3 regions of the Ruegeria sp. CL7 genome follow, and region 2 is predicted to be linked to each of the others. Evidence: riboswitches for the same ligand, from Rfam matches in the RefSeq annotation. Region 2 holds a riboswitch; each other region holds the start of a gene.
What was found. A riboswitch is a leader RNA that binds a small molecule or an ion and turns the genes downstream of it on or off. The one in region 2 is predicted to bind cobalamin.
Positions count from the first base shown of each region.

Region 1: it holds a riboswitch for cobalamin, as region 2 does, so the genes downstream of both, ACR0LI_RS20020 (hypothetical protein) here and ACR0LI_RS09175 (DUF1636 family protein) in region 2, are expected to answer to the same signal.
Region 3: it holds a riboswitch for cobalamin, as region 2 does, so the genes downstream of both, ACR0LI_RS16495 (aromatic ring-hydroxylating oxygenase subunit alpha) here and ACR0LI_RS09175 (DUF1636 family protein) in region 2, are expected to answer to the same signal.

Region 1 is NZ_JBQFPQ010000014.1:7,736-13,588, forward strand. It holds gene ACR0LI_RS20010 (DNA polymerase III subunit gamma/tau) at 1-1,710, opposite strand, end outside; gene ACR0LI_RS20015 (protein-tyrosine phosphatase family protein) at 1,849-2,361, shown strand; gene ACR0LI_RS20020 (hypothetical protein) at 2,353-2,760, opposite strand; cobalamin riboswitch at 2,852-3,072, opposite strand; gene ACR0LI_RS20025 (alpha/beta hydrolase family protein) at 3,230-4,063, shown strand; gene rsgA (ribosome small subunit-dependent GTPase A) at 4,103-5,179, opposite strand; RNA gene ffs (signal recognition particle sRNA small type) at 5,287-5,385, opposite strand; gene ACR0LI_RS20040 (bifunctional 2',3'-cyclic-nucleotide 2'-phosphodiesterase/3'-nucleotidase) at 5,425-5,853, opposite strand, start outside.
Region 2 is NZ_JBQFPQ010000002.1:119,468-125,320, reverse strand. It holds gene ACR0LI_RS09190 (glucokinase) at 1-890, shown strand, start outside; gene ACR0LI_RS09185 (carbohydrate kinase family protein) at 921-1,847, shown strand; gene ACR0LI_RS09180 (D-lyxose/D-mannose family sugar isomerase) at 1,864-2,529, shown strand; cobalamin riboswitch at 2,629-2,825, shown strand; gene ACR0LI_RS09175 (DUF1636 family protein) at 2,924-3,280, shown strand; gene ACR0LI_RS09170 (ABC transporter ATP-binding protein) at 3,277-4,050, shown strand; gene ACR0LI_RS09165 (ABC transporter substrate-binding protein) at 4,067-5,017, shown strand; gene ACR0LI_RS09160 (FecCD family ABC transporter permease) at 5,019-5,853, shown strand, end outside.
Region 3 is NZ_JBQFPQ010000007.1:152,178-158,030, reverse strand. It holds gene ACR0LI_RS16500 (FAD-binding oxidoreductase) at 1-1,067, opposite strand, end outside; gene ACR0LI_RS16495 (aromatic ring-hydroxylating oxygenase subunit alpha) at 1,073-2,326, opposite strand; cobalamin riboswitch at 2,409-2,612, opposite strand; partial or broken gene ACR0LI_RS16490 (IS5/IS1182 family transposase) at 2,686-2,838, shown strand; gene ACR0LI_RS16485 (hypothetical protein) at 3,140-3,364, shown strand; gene ACR0LI_RS16480 (DUF3833 family protein) at 3,394-3,936, opposite strand; gene ACR0LI_RS16475 (DUF3833 domain-containing protein) at 3,933-4,550, opposite strand; gene ACR0LI_RS16470 (MFS transporter) at 4,547-5,770, opposite strand; gene ACR0LI_RS16465 (chalcone isomerase family protein) at 5,770-5,853, opposite strand, start outside.

The DNA.
Region 1 (5,853 bases), on a different contig from region 2:
GATCCTAGTGATTTTCGCCTTTGGGAATTGCGCCAATACCGCCTGCACCAACGGGTGTTGTTCGGCTTCGGATTTCAGTGCGAGCTCGGCCGCATCCCTGACTTCTGCAATCGTGGGGGCTTCTCCGTCCGAGACGATCGAGACAGCCCACCGATTTCCTGTCCAGCGTTGCAAGGCAGTGCCCAGTCGTGGCGCCAGATCCGCCGGTGCCTGGGTGGCGGGTGTGAATTCGATTCGTCCGGGTTGATAGGAGACGAGGCGCACGCCGTTTTCCACCTCGACCAGCAACTTTACGTCGCGATTGGTCCGGATCAGTTCCACCACGTGGTCGAAGGTCGGGTAATGGGCAAGGGCCGTCTGGGCATCCTGCGCCAGGGCTGCAACCGGTGCGCCACCGGAACCGCGAGGGGACGGCGCGTAGGCAGGTGGATGGGTCGCGCCAGCCGGCGCCGGACCGGCGCCCGGTCGGGATATCGAAACGCCGCCATTGGGCCCGCCCGGCGGCGGTGGCGGGGTATCTTGCAACCGTTTGATCAGCTCTTCGGGGCTGGGCAAATCCGCCACATGGGTCAGGCGAATAACGGCCATTTCAGCGGCCATCATGGCGTTGGGCGCAGCCGAGACTTCCTCGAGCGCCTTCAGCAGCATTTGCCACATCCGGGTTAGAACCCGCATCGGCAGAGCCTCGGCCATGTGTTGGCCCCGGGTCCGTTCGTCCGGAGAAACCGTCGGATCCTGCGCCGCGTCAGGCGTGATCTTCACGACGGACACCCAATGCGTGATCTCGGCCAGATCGCGCAGCACCGCCAGCGGGTCTGCGCCTTCGGCGTATTGGCCGCTCAACTCGGTAAGTGCTCCGGCGGCATCGCCGCGCAGGATCATATCCATAAGGTCCAGAACCCGGCCACGGTCTGCCAGTCCAAGCATTGCACGGACCTGATCGGCGGTCGTCTCGCCAGCCCCATGCGAAATCGCCTGATCCAGCAACGAGGTCGCATCCCGGGCCGATCCTTCCGCTGCTCGGGTGATCAGCGCCAGCGCGTCTTCGGCGATCTGGGCGTTTTCCGCTTCGGCGATCTTGCGCAGCAGGCCAATCATGTCTTCGGGTTCGATCCGGCGCAGGTCGAAACGCTGGCAGCGGGACAGCACAGTGACAGGGACTTTGCGGATTTCAGTGGTTGCGAAGATGAACTTCACATGCGCGGGCGGTTCTTCCAACGTCTTGAGCAGCGCGTTGAACGCACTGGTCGAGAGCATATGAACCTCGTCGATGATATAAATCTTGTAACGCGCGCTGGCGGCGCGATAGCGGACACTGTCAATGATCTCGCGGATGTCGTTGACGCCCGTACGGCTGGCGGCGTCCATCTCCATCACGTCGACATGGCGGCCTTCCATGATGGCGACACAATGTTCACACTGACCGCAGGGTTCGGTCGTGGGGCCACCGGTTCCGTCGGGTCCGATGCAGTTCATCCCCTTGGCGATGATCCTTGCGGTCGTGGTTTTGCCGGTGCCGCGAATACCGGTCATGATGAAGGCCTGCGCGATCCGGTCGGCCGCGAACGCGTTTTTCAGGGTGCGCACCATGGCATCCTGACCCACCAGATCGGCAAAGGTTTCCGGGCGATATTTGCGGGCGAGAACCTGATAGGCGGGGCTGGAGCTGTCTGTCATGTCTTCTCGTTGGGATTCGGTGCTTGGGCACAGCGTAGTGGCCACCGTTGCCCGCGTCCACAGCGGGGCGCGATGATTTTTGATTTAGAAACGAGTCGCTTTCGCACTAAACTGCATCAGCGGATTTAATGGCTCATTTTTGTATAGAGTTCTTTGGGGAGGACAGGATTCATGTCGCAGTTGGTGATCTACGCCCTGCAAGTCGGTGGCGGAACGCTGGCGCTGACCTCGATGCCCGGACGCGGCGGAGATTACTCCAGCGATCTGGATATGATCGCAGCCTGGCAGCCGGGGCTTGTTGTTTCGATGACGACGGATGTCGAAATGCTTCAGGACGGGGCGCAGGAATTTGGAAGCGATATTCAAAGCCGCGCCAGCCGATGGGTTCACCTGCCGATCGAAGATTTCGGAGCGCCGACAAAAGCGATTGATGACGCGTGGCCGTCCGTCAGCGCCGCGGCCCGGCACGCGCTGTCCGGCGGAGGTCGCGTATTGGTACACTGCCGCGGGGGCTGTGGCAGGTCAGGTATGATTGTCCTGCGGCTGATGGTCGAATGCGGCGAAGGCGCGGACACGGCGCTGCAACGATTGCGGGCGGTGCGCCCTTGCGCCGTCGAAACGGATGCGCAACTGGCCTGGGCCTCTCGGCGTGCCCAGGCACAGGTCAGTCTGGACTCAGATTGAAATCTGCGCGGGCGCGCAAGCAGGTTTTCGAGGCCGGATCGTAGAAACTTCGATCATCGCGCAGGGTGGGGTTTTCACGACGCCGGATGGCATCGCACTGAACGTGTTTCCGAAGATCAGGTCGGCATAGCCGTTCAGCGGCTCAATCGCGGTTTCGGGCTGCGTCCCGCAAAAGACACGAATGCGGTCTGATTGCGCGCGGAAAATTGCATGACATCCTTCGCTGCAATGTGACAGCGCGCTGCTGCCCTCAATCTCGAAATCGTCACTTGTGGCCGAGGTCGCCTGGGCCATGGCTTCGGATATCGAGCGCGCCAGCCGCGCCAAAGCGGGACAGGTTTTGCCCGTCCGCTGACATACTGTTGCACTGAATTCATGTGTCTTTGTCTTCCAGATCATCCTGCGCCCTCCGCGCTTGGTGGACAGGATATTTGGGACAGGTGGGACAGCGTGATGCCGTCAGGACCTGCCCGGACACCCCGCCCGAGTTTCGGTTTCGTTTCCGATGGCAGGTCTCCTGACTTGCGGGTCATCGCTTTGCCGACCTTCCCAGCCTTTGGGCCAGTGGTGTTTCGGCATCGCTTACCGCTTACAGTTGCGGGGGCAGTCGCGGATTTGGTTGTTGCCTGCATGACCAGACATTACCGCACCGTGTTCCCTTTTCATTCCGACCCCTTGTGGAGGCCGGAAACCATCACACAACCGCTAGCGTTTGAGCACGCATCGAGTCAAGCCGATCTTTTGACCGGACGCTTGGTCATGCTGGATACGGTGTTGGTTCATGCATAGTGTCGAGGGCGTTGAGGTTCGGAAACCGGATTTACCAAGCGCAAAGCCAGAGATCATGTTGGACACAGAGCAAACGGTAATGACCGAAGAATTTCGCTTTCCGTCCGGGCAGAAAACACTGTCTGCCCGGTTGTACAGCCCGCTGTCTTCGCCCGAAATCGTCGTCGTGCTGAACAGTGCAACGGGTGTGCCGCGCGATTATTACCGTCATTTCGCACGATGGCTTGCTGCCGAGCAGGGTATGGCCTGCCTGACCTATGACTATCGCGATTACGGGCATTCCTTGACCGGCCGCCTGAAAGATTCGCGTGCGACCATGGCGGATTGGGCCTTGATCGACATGCCCGCGGCACGGGCAGAAATGCGCAGACGGTTTCCCGATTCGCAGCATTGGACCATCGGCCATTCGATCGGCGCGATGTTGGGGCCTGTGCAGCCGGATATCGATCTGATTGATCGCATGATCTGTGTGTGTTCGGGGCTGGTAACCCTAAGCGACCATCCATGGCCCTATCGTGGTTTGGCAGGATTGTTCTGGTATGGTCATGCCCCGCTTTTGGCCCGAGCCCTTGGCTACCTTCCCGGAAAGGCGATCGGGTTCGGCTCGGATCTGCCGGCATCGGTCTATTGGCAGTGGCGCAAATGGTGTACGGCGCCTTTGAACTATGTGCCTGAAATCGGGCATGAGTTACCTGCGGCGCAGTGGAAGGATTCTGGAACGCCCGTGGATTTGTTCACCTTCGAGGACGACCAGATGGTGCCGCCGGAAGCGGTTTGGCGGCTTGCGGATCTTTACGGCCCCGATGCCAACCGCCACCTGCTGAGCCCTGCCGATTTCAGGTTGCCTGAGGTTGGTCATATCGGAGCATTTGCCCGGCGCAATGCAGCGGTTTGGCCGCGACTGATCGCTTGATCAGACGCGGCGCAGGACGGGCCGGGCACCGTCCAACGATCACCGGTTGCGAAGTTTCTTTTCCTTCATGACGCCACGGACCATCTTGCCGAACGCTTTGTCCCGCGCCCGGGACTGCGCGACGGTTTCAGAATTGCGCTGATCTTCGCGCCGAAGCTTGCGCCACCGGTCCAATCGAGCCGGATCAAGCGTGCCGTGGCTTATTGCCTTTTGCACGGCACATCCGGGCTCGGAGCTGTGCTGGCAATCCGAAAAACGGCAGTCCCGGCTCAACTCGGCAAGGTCCGAGAAAACGTCGTCGATCCCGTCCCGAGCGTCCAGCAGGCGCAACGCGCGCATTCCGGGTGTATCGATCAACCAGCCACCGTTGCGCATCCGGTGCAATGCGCGTGCGGTCGTCGTGTGCCGGCCCCGCGCGTCATCCTCGCGAATGTCCGAGGTGGCGAGATCCTGATCGGTCATGGTATTGGCAAGTGTCGTCTTGCCAACGCCCGACGATCCAACCAGCGCTCCGGTCTGGCTTTTGGGGCACCACGACAGAACCTTTTCAACCTCTGCCGGGTCCAGCGCGTTGATCGCCAGAACCGTCAGGAACGGATCCAGAGATTGCACCTGCCCCGAGAAACTGTCGGGGTCCGCCGATTTGTCGGCCTTCGTCATAACAACGACCGGGTAACACCCGGCCTGATGCGCGAGCGCCAGATATCGTTCCAGCCGGGGCAGTTTGAAATCGGCATTGCACGAGCTGACGATGAACAGCACATCGACATTGGCTGCGATCAGTTGCGTCGCGGCGCCTGTACCCGCGGCGCGTCGGTGCAGCAGGCTGCGCCGGTCGAGCAAATGGCGCACGCGTTTGTCGTCATCGGCGAGAACCCAATCGCCAACAGCATAGCTGCCGGTCGTTTGATCGGGGGTCAGTAACGGGACTTCGCCGTCAGGGTTAAGCCCTATCAGGCGGTCCCGATGAACGGAAGTGATGCGAAAAGGCGTGCAGGAAGGATAAGCCGCGTGTTGCGCGGCAAAGTGAGAGGACCATCCCAGGTCCGAAAGTGCAAGAAACATTGGTTTGCCTGTCGTCAGAAACAGCACTCCCGACGGATGGCGATCGCTCATCCCCGGGTCATGTGTTCAGGCAGTCAGTCGATACCGTGAGGTCAGAACCGTGCTGCCCGAAGGATCTTTGCTACAATCATAAAGCCCTCCTGCGGCCAAGGTTCGTAAAGTGAGAGGTTGGACATCGACCCAAGCGGGGCTCGTTGTGGCTGCTTCCTTCCGGACCTGACCAGGTTGGCGAGGCGCTCGCCCGCGCCAACCTCTCGACTCTGGATATAGGGAAGGCTTCGGCAAAAGACAACCCGTCAGAGCGTCAGCCGAATGCGTGCAAAACCGTTTTCGTCAGGTTCCAGTATCCTGGGGGCAAACCTGTTCAATTCGTCGATATGCTTCAACGCACCGGGACCGGTCCGAAGAATGGTCGTCACCCCCGATTTCGGCATCAGAGAGAACGGATAAGGTTGCCGGGCCAATGGGTCGGGTGGCAGGCGGTGCGTCATGTAGTCCCGCAAAATGTCCCGGATATCCAGCGGGGGTAGATCGATGGCCGGGGCCGACGACACATGCGGGAAATGTCCGCCCCCGCTTGCGCGATAATTATCGAGCGCGACGACAAATGCCTGATCGGGTTGCACGGCTTGGCCTGCGCAAGTCAGATGATGCACCCGCCTGTGGCCGGGATGGATCATTTGCCCCCCGACATCGTAACGCGCCGGTTGCGACGGGTCGATCTG
Region 2 (5,853 bases):
CGGGGACATTGGAAGATCTGCTCGAGGCGTTCCATGACCTCAGGGACGAGATCGGAACCAACCCACAGGCCGTCGTAGCAGCCGGAGCCGGGCCGGTCAGGGACGGAACGATTCAGTTGACCAACGCGAACCTGGATCTTTCGGAAACCGAGCTGACGAAAGCAACAGGAGCAGAGCGCACTTTTGTCATAAATGATTTCACCGCTGCGGCGTGGTCAGTGGCCGAGGTGACTCGGTCGGATGTTGCGGTCTTGCAGGGTCAGGAGGCGCCGCCCGCAGGCACACGGCTGGTTGTAGGGCCCGGAACCGGGCTTGGCGTTGGTGCTTTGCTTTTTTCCGAAGGCAGGTATCACACGGTCTCCGGCGAAGGCGGGCACGTGGGCCTGTACCCGCGCCATCGCGACGAAGTTGATATCTTTGAGGCGGCACGTCGCATCGCACCGGGCTGTTTCTTTGGCGACAGCCTGGCGCTGGAAGCAGAAATGTTCCTGAGCGGAACCGGCCTGCCGATCCTGTATCAGGCGGTTGAATTGGCAGCCGGTCAGGCGCGGTCTCAGGCGCGCTCTGCAAAGGAAATTCTGAACGATGCCCGCAACGGTACCGATCTGGTCGCCGAAAAAGCCGCGCAGATTTTTACCACCCATCTGGGTGCTTTGATGGGTGATCTGGCGGTCACCTTGATGCCAGAGGGAGGCGTTTTCCTCGTCGGCGGCGTTGCCGAGAAAAACCGCTGGCTATTCAGCGACAACTTCAAGGATGCGTTCAACGGCGGCGGCCGCTTCAGCGACTTGCGCCGCTCCCTGAACCTTTACGTGTCTGAACAGGCAGAGTTCGGGATCATCGGCGCAAACAACTTTTGCAAGAACGCGCTGAGACAGCAACAAGACTAACCGAAATCTCTTACCTAAAAGGACCAAGATATGATCCTGTGCTGTGGTGAAGCGCTGATAGATATGATCTCGGAACCGACCGCGTCGGGCGCATTGGGTTTTGTGCCACATACTGGTGGTGCAGTTCTGAACACAGCCGTCGCAATGGGACGTCTGGCTGTTCCAGTAGGGATGCTGACAGGTTTGTCATCGGACATGTTCGGACAGCAACTGATCGATGCGCTGAAAGCGAGCCATGTGGACACAACACATGTGATCATCTCGGACCGTCCCACCACGCTTGCCTTTGTGCAGCTTTCGGATGGGCACGCGACTTACAGCTTTGTTGATGAAAACACCGCGGGCCGGATGTTGCTGCCCGAAGACATGCCCGATCAACTTCCTGCTGTCTCGGCCCTGTATCTCGGCGGAATCAGCCTTGCGTGTGAACCTTGCGCAGATGCATATGCCGCCCTTCTGGACCGCCACGGTTCCGACCGGGCGGTGATGCTGGACCCGAATATCCGCCCGGATTTCATCAAGGATCAAACCCGGTTTCGAACGCGTTTGAACCGCATGATCTCGCGTGCGGATATCGTAAAGGTTTCAGACGAGGACCTGGACTGGATCATTCCGGGCGCTGAATCCGAAGCCGCAAAAGCGTCTGTGCTGTTGCAGGCGGGTCCTTCCGTTGTCATCGTCACGCGCGGCAGTGACGGGGCGCACGGTTACCTGGCGGATGGTTCCGAAGTTTCGGTTCCCGTGAAACCCGTTGAAGTGGTCGATACGATCGGCGCAGGTGACACGTTCAACGCCGGCGTTCTGACCGAGCTCAGCCGCGCAGGGCATCTGACCAAGTCAGGTCTGCGCGGATTGACGGTTGAAAGCCTGCAAGCAGCCATGGAACTGGGCGCTGACGTGGCGGCCGTGACCGTTTCCCGAGCCGGGGCAGAACCCCCTTGGGCGCACGAACTTTGATCTGTGGGACGGCATGATGAAACGATCCGAAATCAACCGTATCAAGACCCGGGCACAGGCGTTCATTCGGTCCTTCGGTGCCGTGTTGCCACCCTTTGCGGATTGGTCGCCCGAGAAAATGCGCAGCCCTCTGGCCGAAACGATCCGCAGCCGCGGGCTGGGATGGGACATTACCGATTACGCCCAGGGCCGTTTTGATGAACTTGGACTGTTTCTATTCACTTTGCGCAATGGTGAGGCGAAGGATCTGAAATCCGGGCGCGGGATGCTCTATGCGGAAAAACTGTTGATCTCGAAAGAAAATCAGCTTTCTCCGATGCACCGGCATATCATCAAGGCAGAAGACATCATCAACCGGGGCGGCGGCGATCTCGTTCTGGAAATCCATGCGTCGGATCCAAACGGTGGCGTCGACCGCGACAACCCGGTGACGGTCCCAAGCGATGCCTGCCCTGTAACCTTGCAACCCGAAGAGCACTTGCGGCTGAAGCCGGGGCAAAGCGTAACTCTGATGCCCGGCATCTGGCACGCTTTCTGGGCTGAGCGCGGCGATTGCCTTATTGGCGAGGTATCGACCGTGAATGACGACCGAACGGACAATGTGTTTGAAAAGCCAATCCCACGGTTTTCAAAGGTCGAGGAAGATACCGAACCGGATTTTCTTCTTGTATCAGACTATTGACACCGTTCGGTCCGGGCTGGCGCACCAGGATCGCTGGCTCAACCGTTGCAATTCCGTGCACCACCCTTTCGCCTGCCGCTTGACAAGTCAGGCGTAGCCGGACTAGCTGAGCGGGATGGTTCCGTAATGGATGAAAATGGGAACACGGTGCGGCGCTGGAATGTGCCAAGTCCGTGACTGCCCCCGCAACTGTAAGCGGTGAGCGACGCCACTTCACCACTGACCCAAAAGGGTTGGGAAGGTCGGCCAAGCAACGACCCGCAAGTCAGGAGACCTGCCATCACACTATGAACCAACCCGAGGCGGGGCGTCTCGGAAGGAGGCTTGATGGCGCGTTTGCGTAATATCCGGGTATGTGCCCTCTGTCTGCATCTGGCAAACGACGGAGAAGGCAATGACCTGCTATTCTGATCACTACGTTCTGATCTGTTCAACATGTCAGGGGACGATGTCTGCCGAAGCCGCGCAAGACGCGCTGGATGCCCGGTTGCCTGACGGTTTTGAAACCCGAATGGTGGCCTGCATGGCAGGCTGTGAACGGGCCATGACCGTCGGATTTCAGGCCCCGGGCAAAGCGCAGTACCTGTTTGGCGATATCACGACATCCCGCGATCTGTCTGCCTTGGTCGAATTTGCGATCCAGTTCGGCGACAGCGACGACGGCTGGACCAGTGCCTCGGACCGCCCCCCTGCCCTTTTCGCAAAGACCTTATCGCGAATTCCCGCGTTGCCTTTCGGGGGGTCATCATGAGTTTTCTGATTGCAGAGAATTTGGAATACTACGCGCTCAATGGCGACATCCTGTTGCAGGATGTGTCCTTTCGTCTGGAAGAAGGATCAATTCTGGCAATCGCCGGGCCGAACGGCGCCGGCAAAACCACTCTGCTGAAACTGCTGTGCGGGATTGAACGGATTGCGTTGGGCGATGTTTGGATAGAAGGACAAAGCCTTCGGACCCTGTCCGCCCGCCAACGTGCCCGCTCCATTGCTGTGGTCGGGCAGCAGGAAATGCCCGACGGGCGGATGCGCCTGCAAGACTACGTTGCGCTGGGGCAAATCCCGATTCAGGGCGAACGTTCGGTGGCTCAGCACAGGGCTGATCTTGAACGGGTGCTGACGACGACCGAGCTGTTGCATTTTGCCAACAAAACTATGGGTCAACTGTCCGGCGGAGAACGTCAGCGCGCACATATCGCGCGCGCGCTGGCCCAGAACCCGTCCTTGCTGTTTCTGGACGAGCCAACCAACCATCTGGACCCCGATGCCAAGGGGCACATGCTGTCTCTGGTCGCTGATCTGGGGGTAACGGTCGTCATGATCGTCCATGATCTGGTCATGATCCCGGAATTCGCCACCCATGTGGCGTTGATGAAAGCCACGCGCCTGACGGGGTTCGGGCCTGTTGGCGAAGTTCTGACCCCAGACCGGGTAAGTGAGACATTCGGCGTGGATTATCTGTGCTTTCAGCACGAAGGCCGCATGATCCCCGCACTGGACATCCGAAAACGGAAATTGTCATAATAACAGGAGCTTACATATGATGCAGAAACTCTGGCCGGTGGTTGTCTTCGCTGGCTTGGCAGGTGGCGTGGCAGCGGAAGCCGTCACCGTGGACAATTGCGGCGAACCGCTGGTTTTTGACTCGGCACCGGAACGTCTGGTCGTGCATGATATGAACATGGCGGATATGGCCTTTGCACTCGGCCTTCAGGACGAGATCGTGGGACTTACCGGGATTTCGGGCTGGTACAAAACCAGCCCTGACTTTGATGCTCAGCGCGGCGACATCCCAGAGCTTGCCCCCAAATACCCGACGATTGAAAACCTTGTGGCCGTCGAACCTGATCTGTTTTTTGCCGGTTGGTACTATGGCATGAAACCCGGCGGAGATGTCACGCCCGACACGCTGGAACCCTTTGGTATCAAGACCATGATCCTGACCGAAAGCTGCGTGCATGTGGACGAGGATCGCCCCGAAGCCAGCATGAACCTGTTGTTTGATGACGTTCTGCGCCTGGGCAAGGTCATGCAGGTCGAAGACAAGGCCGAGGCGCTGGTTGCCGGCTGGAAGGACAAGTTGTCCGCCATTCAAGCAAAAACAGCCGATCTGGAAAAGCCGCGGGTATTCCTGTTGGACGGACCGGCCGATGCTCCGTTTACCGCCGGCAAGTTCGCCATTCCCGATGCGATGATCGCAGCCGCTGGCGGTGAGAACGTAACTCATGATCTGGATACCAGCTGGGGCCGCACGTCGTGGGAAGCTGTGGCAGCGGCTAACCCGGAATTTCTGGTGCTGCTCGACTATCAGTCCGGCAACGGCGCAGAGGACACTTTCCAGTTCCTCAAGGATCACCCGGTGATGTCACAAACGGACGCGGTAAAGAACGAGCGCTGGATTGGCCTGCGTTACGAAGAGCTGACTCCCGGCCCGGCAAATATCGAGGCGATCGAGAAGATGGCACAGGCGATGCACCCGGAGACCAACTGATATGGTCCAATTGGGCCGTTTGATAGTGCTGGGGGCGGTTGTTCTGACCGCCCTTTTGCTGTTGTCGATCGTCTATGGGACCACCCCAATCCCCGTGCGCGAAGTCTTTTCGGCAATCGGCCTCGGAACCGGTATGGTGGAAGGAGACATGTCGCCCTTGCACCGGATCGTCTTCGACCTTCGCCTGCCCCGCGCCCTGTTTGCCGCCGTGATTGGTGCGGGGCTGGGCGTCGTTGGTGTCGTTCTGCAAACAACGACGCGAAACGATCTGGCAGATCCGTTTCTGTTCGGTCTGTCCTCGGGTGCTGCTGCCGGCGCCGTTCTGGTGATCACCGTCACAGGGGATGTCCTGGGAATCTGGACGTTGCCGCTGGCAGCATTTTGCGGTGGCCTGATCGCGTCCGGCATTGTTCTGGCGCTGGTTCAGGGCTTGCGTACGAGCGCACCCGAAAAACTGATCCTGGCTGGCCTGGCGGTGTCCTTTCTGTTTTCCGCAATCACCAACTACCTTATTTTCTCTGGCGACAATCGCGCGGCTCATTCGGTGATATTCTGGATGCTTGGCGGCCTGGGACTGGCAAGATGGGAAACATTCCCGCTTGTCCTGATCGGACTGGGCCTGATCCTGAGCTATTCACTTTATCGCAGTCGGTGGCTTGACGCGCTGCTGACCGGGGATTTCACAGCCTCGTCACTGGGTATTCCCGTTCAAGGTCTGCGGTTCAGCATGTTTTTCGTTGCCGCTTTGGCGACGGCCAGTTTCGTTTCAGTTGCCGGTGTCATCGGCTTTGTCGGGCTGATGGTGCCTCATATTGCACGCGGCATCGCCGGTACTC
Region 3 (5,853 bases), on a different contig from region 2:
ACCTTGCCGATCGGGTTCGAGCAGCAGGCCAGAATGTACCCCGCGTCGATGTCGTCTTCCGAGATCCCTCCGTTGTGGACCATGTGGACCTCGCCAGCAGTTTTCTTGACCTTGCAGGTACCGCACACGCCGAAGGTACAGCCTGACGGAATGTTCAGGCCAACCGAGCGGGCGGCGGCAAGCACCGTGTCGGTCTCGGCAACCTTGGCCGTCACGCCCGAGGTCGCGAACAGGATTTCGGCGCTGCTGTCGTCGTCCAGAACAACGTCATCCAACTCGGGCTGATCCGCCTCGGTTTCCACCGGCGCGCCGAAGCTTTCCTGATGGTAGTTGTTCATATCAAAACCAAGACCGGCCAGCGCGTCGCGCACCGCTTGCATGAAGGGCTCGGGACCGCAGCAATAGACTTCGCGCTCAAGGTAATCCGGCGCCATCAGGCCCAGCATCAATTGGTTGAACTGCCCCTGATATCCCGTCCATGGGCGGTAGCGGTCCGGCTCTTCCACCACGAACTTCAGGTCCAAACCATCCGTGCGGCTGGCCATCTGTTCCAAGCGCTGGCGGAAGATGATCTCGGATGGCCGCTTGGCGCAGTTGATGAAGACAACGTCCAGATCGCGGCCTTCGTCCCACATGCAGGTGGTCATTGACATCATCGGTGTGATGCCTGAGCCAGCCGAGATAAACAGGAACTTGCGCGCATCGCTCAGTGCGTTGGTGAACAGGCCCGCAGGCCCAATGGCCTTGAGCCGCATGCCGGGTTGAAGATTGTCCAGCATCCAGCGCGTGCCGATACTGTCGGGTTGCGCTTTGGCGGTGATGGTGATCGACCGCGGCCGCGATGGCGACGATGAGATCGTGTAGGTGCGATACACGACTCCCCCGGGCTGGCCGGGCGCCGGAATCTCGAGCGTCAGGAACTGACCGGGGTGATAGGCGAACTGCGCCCCAGAGGGGGCCCGGAACGAAAAGCTGGCGGTGTTCGGCATCTCGGGCACGACCGAGACACATTCCAGCATCTCTCCATCCTGCCAAACGGCTGATGAAAGCGTGTCCAGATCTTTCATCAGACTTACTCCGCCGCCATGTAGTCAGGGGTCAGGCGGGCCGACACTGTGCTGCAATACCAATCCACGAATTGCAGTACGCCGGATTCCTGAATGGCTGAATACGGGCCGGGCACATAGGCCGGGCTGTTGATGCCCTGCTGGTTGTCCTCGACCACCTGACGGTCTTCGTCATTCGTGGCGACCCAGACTTCGGTCAGGCGTTTCACGTCGTAGTCAACGCCTTCAACCGCATCCTTGTTGACCAGCCATTTGGTCGTGACCTCGGTCTCTGTCGGGCTGATCGGCGTAACACGGAAAACAATCGAGTGATCGGCAAGAAAGTGGTTCCACGTGGTCGGATAGTGGAACTTCAAAAGCGATCCCGCATCCGCAAAGGGCGACCGGCCCAACCAGCGGCGCACGGCGGATTTCCCGTCCATCGTATAGCTCTCGGCGCCTTCTTTCAGCGGTATCCGCGCCAGACGGAATTGGCCGTCCTCGTGCAGATAGAACTGCGATGGCATACCCGCTGACTGGCACCTGTCGAAATGGGCTTGCATATAGGCTGGGGTTTCACCGCCTTCGATCCCCGTCACGCCCGGATCATCAGGGAAGGTCCGGCACAGCGCAGGGTGGTTGCCGCCGCAGTGATAGCACTCGCGATTGTTTTCCCAGACCAGTTTCCAGTTGCCGTTCTCGATGATCGAGCTTTCGAATGCGACCTTGGCATTCGCAAGATCATGCGGCTCAAGATACGGGCGCGCGATATTGGCAAACGTGTCAAAATCCGGGGCGACATCCGCCAGACAGATATAGACCAACCCGGCAAGCTCGCGGCAATGAACCGTCTTCAAACCATGCTGTCTGGGATCAAACTCTGGCCCCATGTCGCGGGCCCACAGCAAAGAGCCGTCAAGCTCGTAGGTCCATTGGTGATACGGGCAAACCAGCTTCGGCGCGTTGCCTTTTGCCGCCTTGCATATGATCGAGCCGCGATGGCGGCAGGTGTTGTGAAACGCCCGGATCTGGTTGTCGGCGCCGCGCACGATGATCACGCGATAGGCACCCACGTTGTACGTTACATAGTCGCCGGCTTTCACCAGTTCACAGGCCGGAATGGCAAAGAGCCATTCGCGATAGTGGATGGTTTCCAGGTCGGTCTGAAAGATCTCGGGGTCGGTGTAAAAGGCCCGTTCCAGAGCATAGCCCGGGATTCGACGCGCCAACAGGTTTTGGACATTGTTCACTTCTGGCTCTCCTGCCGCGCCCCGCGGCATTGCTTGGGCAGATGACAGGGAGGAACCGTCCGGAGGCGCGCGAGGACCACGTCCGAAACCCGTGCCCCCACCGCCACCCGCGGTTTGACATATCTGCAAGGCTGGTTTCCGGACTTGAAAGGGGCTTGCACCCGGTTGCGACACCTTCCCGGGATCCTCGTCCCAGTGGTTGATTGTCGAACCTGACCTTCCTTACCGTTGCGGGGGCAGCGCCGGAATTCCACCGGCTTCCCAATTCTCCGCGGTCTGAGAATCAAACAGCGGCACCTCACGATGGCAGCCTACTTTCTACCTGCTTGGGCGCTGAAATGCTTGCGACATTTCCGGTTTCAAAACAGACATGGAAATTTTCCGGCTGAGTGGACGGCGCCGGGATCACGGTCCTTGGCACAGGGGCATGGCAAGCCCGCCAGCACGGCGTTCTGCAGGGGCCAGTGGGCTTTGCGATGGATGCGGCCACGTCTGACATCCGCGCCGTCAAATTGTCCCCCAGCCGTGACAGCGAAGGCCCGGCTGCTCTGCACAGAAACGAAACGCTGCACGTCGCCTGAGCATGGCTGGAAAAGAGAGAGTCAGGCCAAGTGAAGGAGGTTTGCAGCAAACCCTTTTGGGTGAAGTTGATCCGTTTGGGATAGTGCTGGCTTGCCATGAGGCAGGTGAAGAAGGCGAATATCCGTCATGCGAGAGTTGTCAGTCCATCCTGTCAACGGACGGTAGAAAACCTCATTTTGTCCATAAAAAATTGTCTTTTTCGGGAAAAACCATTACGTTTTCCGAAAATGGTGGAAAACACCGGAGGCAGTAAGAGAGCAGATGCCAAAACCGAAAACAGGTGTTTTGCGGACAACAGTTCCTTCGCGCCTCATGGGAAAACGGGATGGTCTGTTTTTCCTCTGGGGGCAGATAGAACGCGCGCGCTTGAAGGTCGAGGGCGGCGAACGCGCCGAGGGCGCAGCCTCGGACGGGCCAAGGGCAAACACGGCCGGTGAGGTCAAGGGATCGACGACAGCATTGGTGGACGAGTTTATTTTCTACTGACTTTTGTGATGAAACCGGGCCTGACGGCCCTATTTCTTCTCGAAGAACAGGATGACTTCACCCAGACGGACGCCATAGCGTGAGACATACGCGCGGTTCAGCAGACGGTCGTCGTCCAGCAGCCACATCCAGTCGTCGAATTTGACACGCATGGTCCCGTCCTTGATCGGCAGGTCGATCTTGTATTTCCAGTTGAACGTATCCCCGCGTTCAATCCCGCTGGCGGTGCCCAGCACGCCAGGCGCCGTACCGGTCCACGTATCCTCTCCGGTTTTGGTCAATGTCCAGATGCGTTGTTCCGTCGCGCCATCGTCGTAGACGAAGTCTTCGACCAGGGTCAGGGTTTCGCCGTCCCATGTTCCGTCGATATCAACCGTGAATCTGCGGGGGATATTTCCCAGAACATCCTGAAACTGACCGTAGGCCACTGTTTTACCCTCAAAAAACTCTTCCAGGTTCAACTGTCGGTCCGACAGAAACGTTTTTGGTACCTTCGGTTTGCTGGAGCAGGCCGCCAGAATTGCAAGGCTTGCGATGGCAATGCAGGCGATGAAAGAGCGAAAGGTGATCATTGCAACGGCTTCCCTTCCGAAGTCGCGTCATACCCGTTTGACCCACTTGGATGCATCGGTTTCGATCTGGGGCTTGGACGCATTGTGGCGATCAGTTCCGCGACCTTGACGCCAAACTTGCGCATCTCGGACCGATTCATGATGACGCCGGTTTCTGTCAGGTACATCCAATCGGTGACATCCAGTGTGTGTCCACCAGCGTCATCTGGCAGAATGATACGATAGGTCAGTTTTACCGTGGACCCCGAGATAATGCCCCGACCTTCGCCCACGATATCATCCGCCATTGCCGTGAATGTGTTGCCAGTTCCCAGCGTCAGGTACCATTTGCGGGTCATCTGTTTTCCGTTGGAGTAGGTGAAGTACTCGGTCAGCGTGCCCGAGTTGCCTTGCCATTCGCCGGACATGCGCGCGACAAAGCTGTTCGACATTTTGCCGTTGGGGCCATAGATCAGGCCCTCGGACAAGATCTCTCCGTTCAGGTGTTTTTTCAGGGAAAAATCTGGCCCGGTGCCACTGTAATCGGACGGCGATTGCGCGCGAAAGCTCAGCAGCCTTGCACGGATGAAGACAGCGGTCAGAAGGACCAGAAGGATGATGGTGAAAGCGTTCATTTGCTTGTGACCTCGGTGGGCAGGGTCAACACCATCCCGAACGCTCCGACTTTCAGGATGCAGGGCAGCACCGCATAGGCAAGATTGAGTGTATCCAGTGCCTGTGCTGAATTGGTTTGACCGGGGGTGAAACCGCTGCGTTCCAGCAGCGGCAGAGTGAAAAAGGCAGCCAGGGCGAGGCCCAGTTTGCCAGCGAAGGACCAGATGCCAAACGCGGCTGATGCGTTCAGCCCGGCCCGGGTAAGGACGATCGAGAACATCGCAGGCAACACGACCATATCCGCGCCCAACGCCGCGCCCGAGGCGAGACAGATCATTGCAAAACCCGCAAGATTTCCTGCACTCAGTGTGGCGGCGCCGATAAAGCCGGCGATCGAGAGCGGCATGGCGATAATCAGAGTCTGTTTCGGGCCAATTTTGTTACTGAGCTTTGCCCAGAGCGGAACGCTCGCGCCTGCGCTCAGGAAGAACAGGATCAACAAAGGACCTGCCTTGCCCGGCAGTTGCAGCCGGTCTTCCACAAAAAATAGAAACAGGGTGGAGGTTATGGCAACCGGGAGGCTGTTGACCAAACCCAGCGCAAGTAGGCGCAAGCCACCGGCCTGACCCAGACCTGCAAAGGACAGGCCTGATCCGGTGATCGGCTTGCGTCGCCAGATCGGGATCGTCAGTATCAAGGTCAGAACGGACAGCAGCGCCAGGAACGCGCCGAATGCGGGGTAGCCTTGGGAGTGTGCCCCGAAAGCAACCAACAGGGCCGGAGCGCTGGCTGCGATGACCACTCCGGTCAACTGCCCGCCTTCACGATAGGCGGCCAGTGTCATCAGCTCTTTCGGATCGGTTCGCTTCGCCAGAGTTGCGCTGCGACCATACAGAAGGATGGTTCCCAGGCTGTATGCCGAGAACAGCAAGATAAGGATCGCGACCAGTTCCGGCACGCTGGCACCCTGCGGCAGATTGAAAAGCAGGGGAAACCCGATCGCCAGCCCCAAAGCCGCCATCGCGGCAAATGCAAGCTGGCCGCCGGGCCATCGGTCGATTGCCCAACCGATCAGCGGATCCTGCACCAGATCCACCAAACGGATCACCAGCAGCACCGTACCAATGACCCCAAGGCCAATACCCAGGTTCACGGCTGCAAAGCGCGGCAAGTGGATATAAAGCGGGATACCCGCCGCAGCGAGCATCAGCGCATAGAGACTGACCCGGGGATAGAGCATCACCGCCCCTGTAGCCTGCGCGTGAAGGACGCGGACCGCGTGTTGTCTCCCAGGAATACAGACATGAAACTGCGCTTGATGCC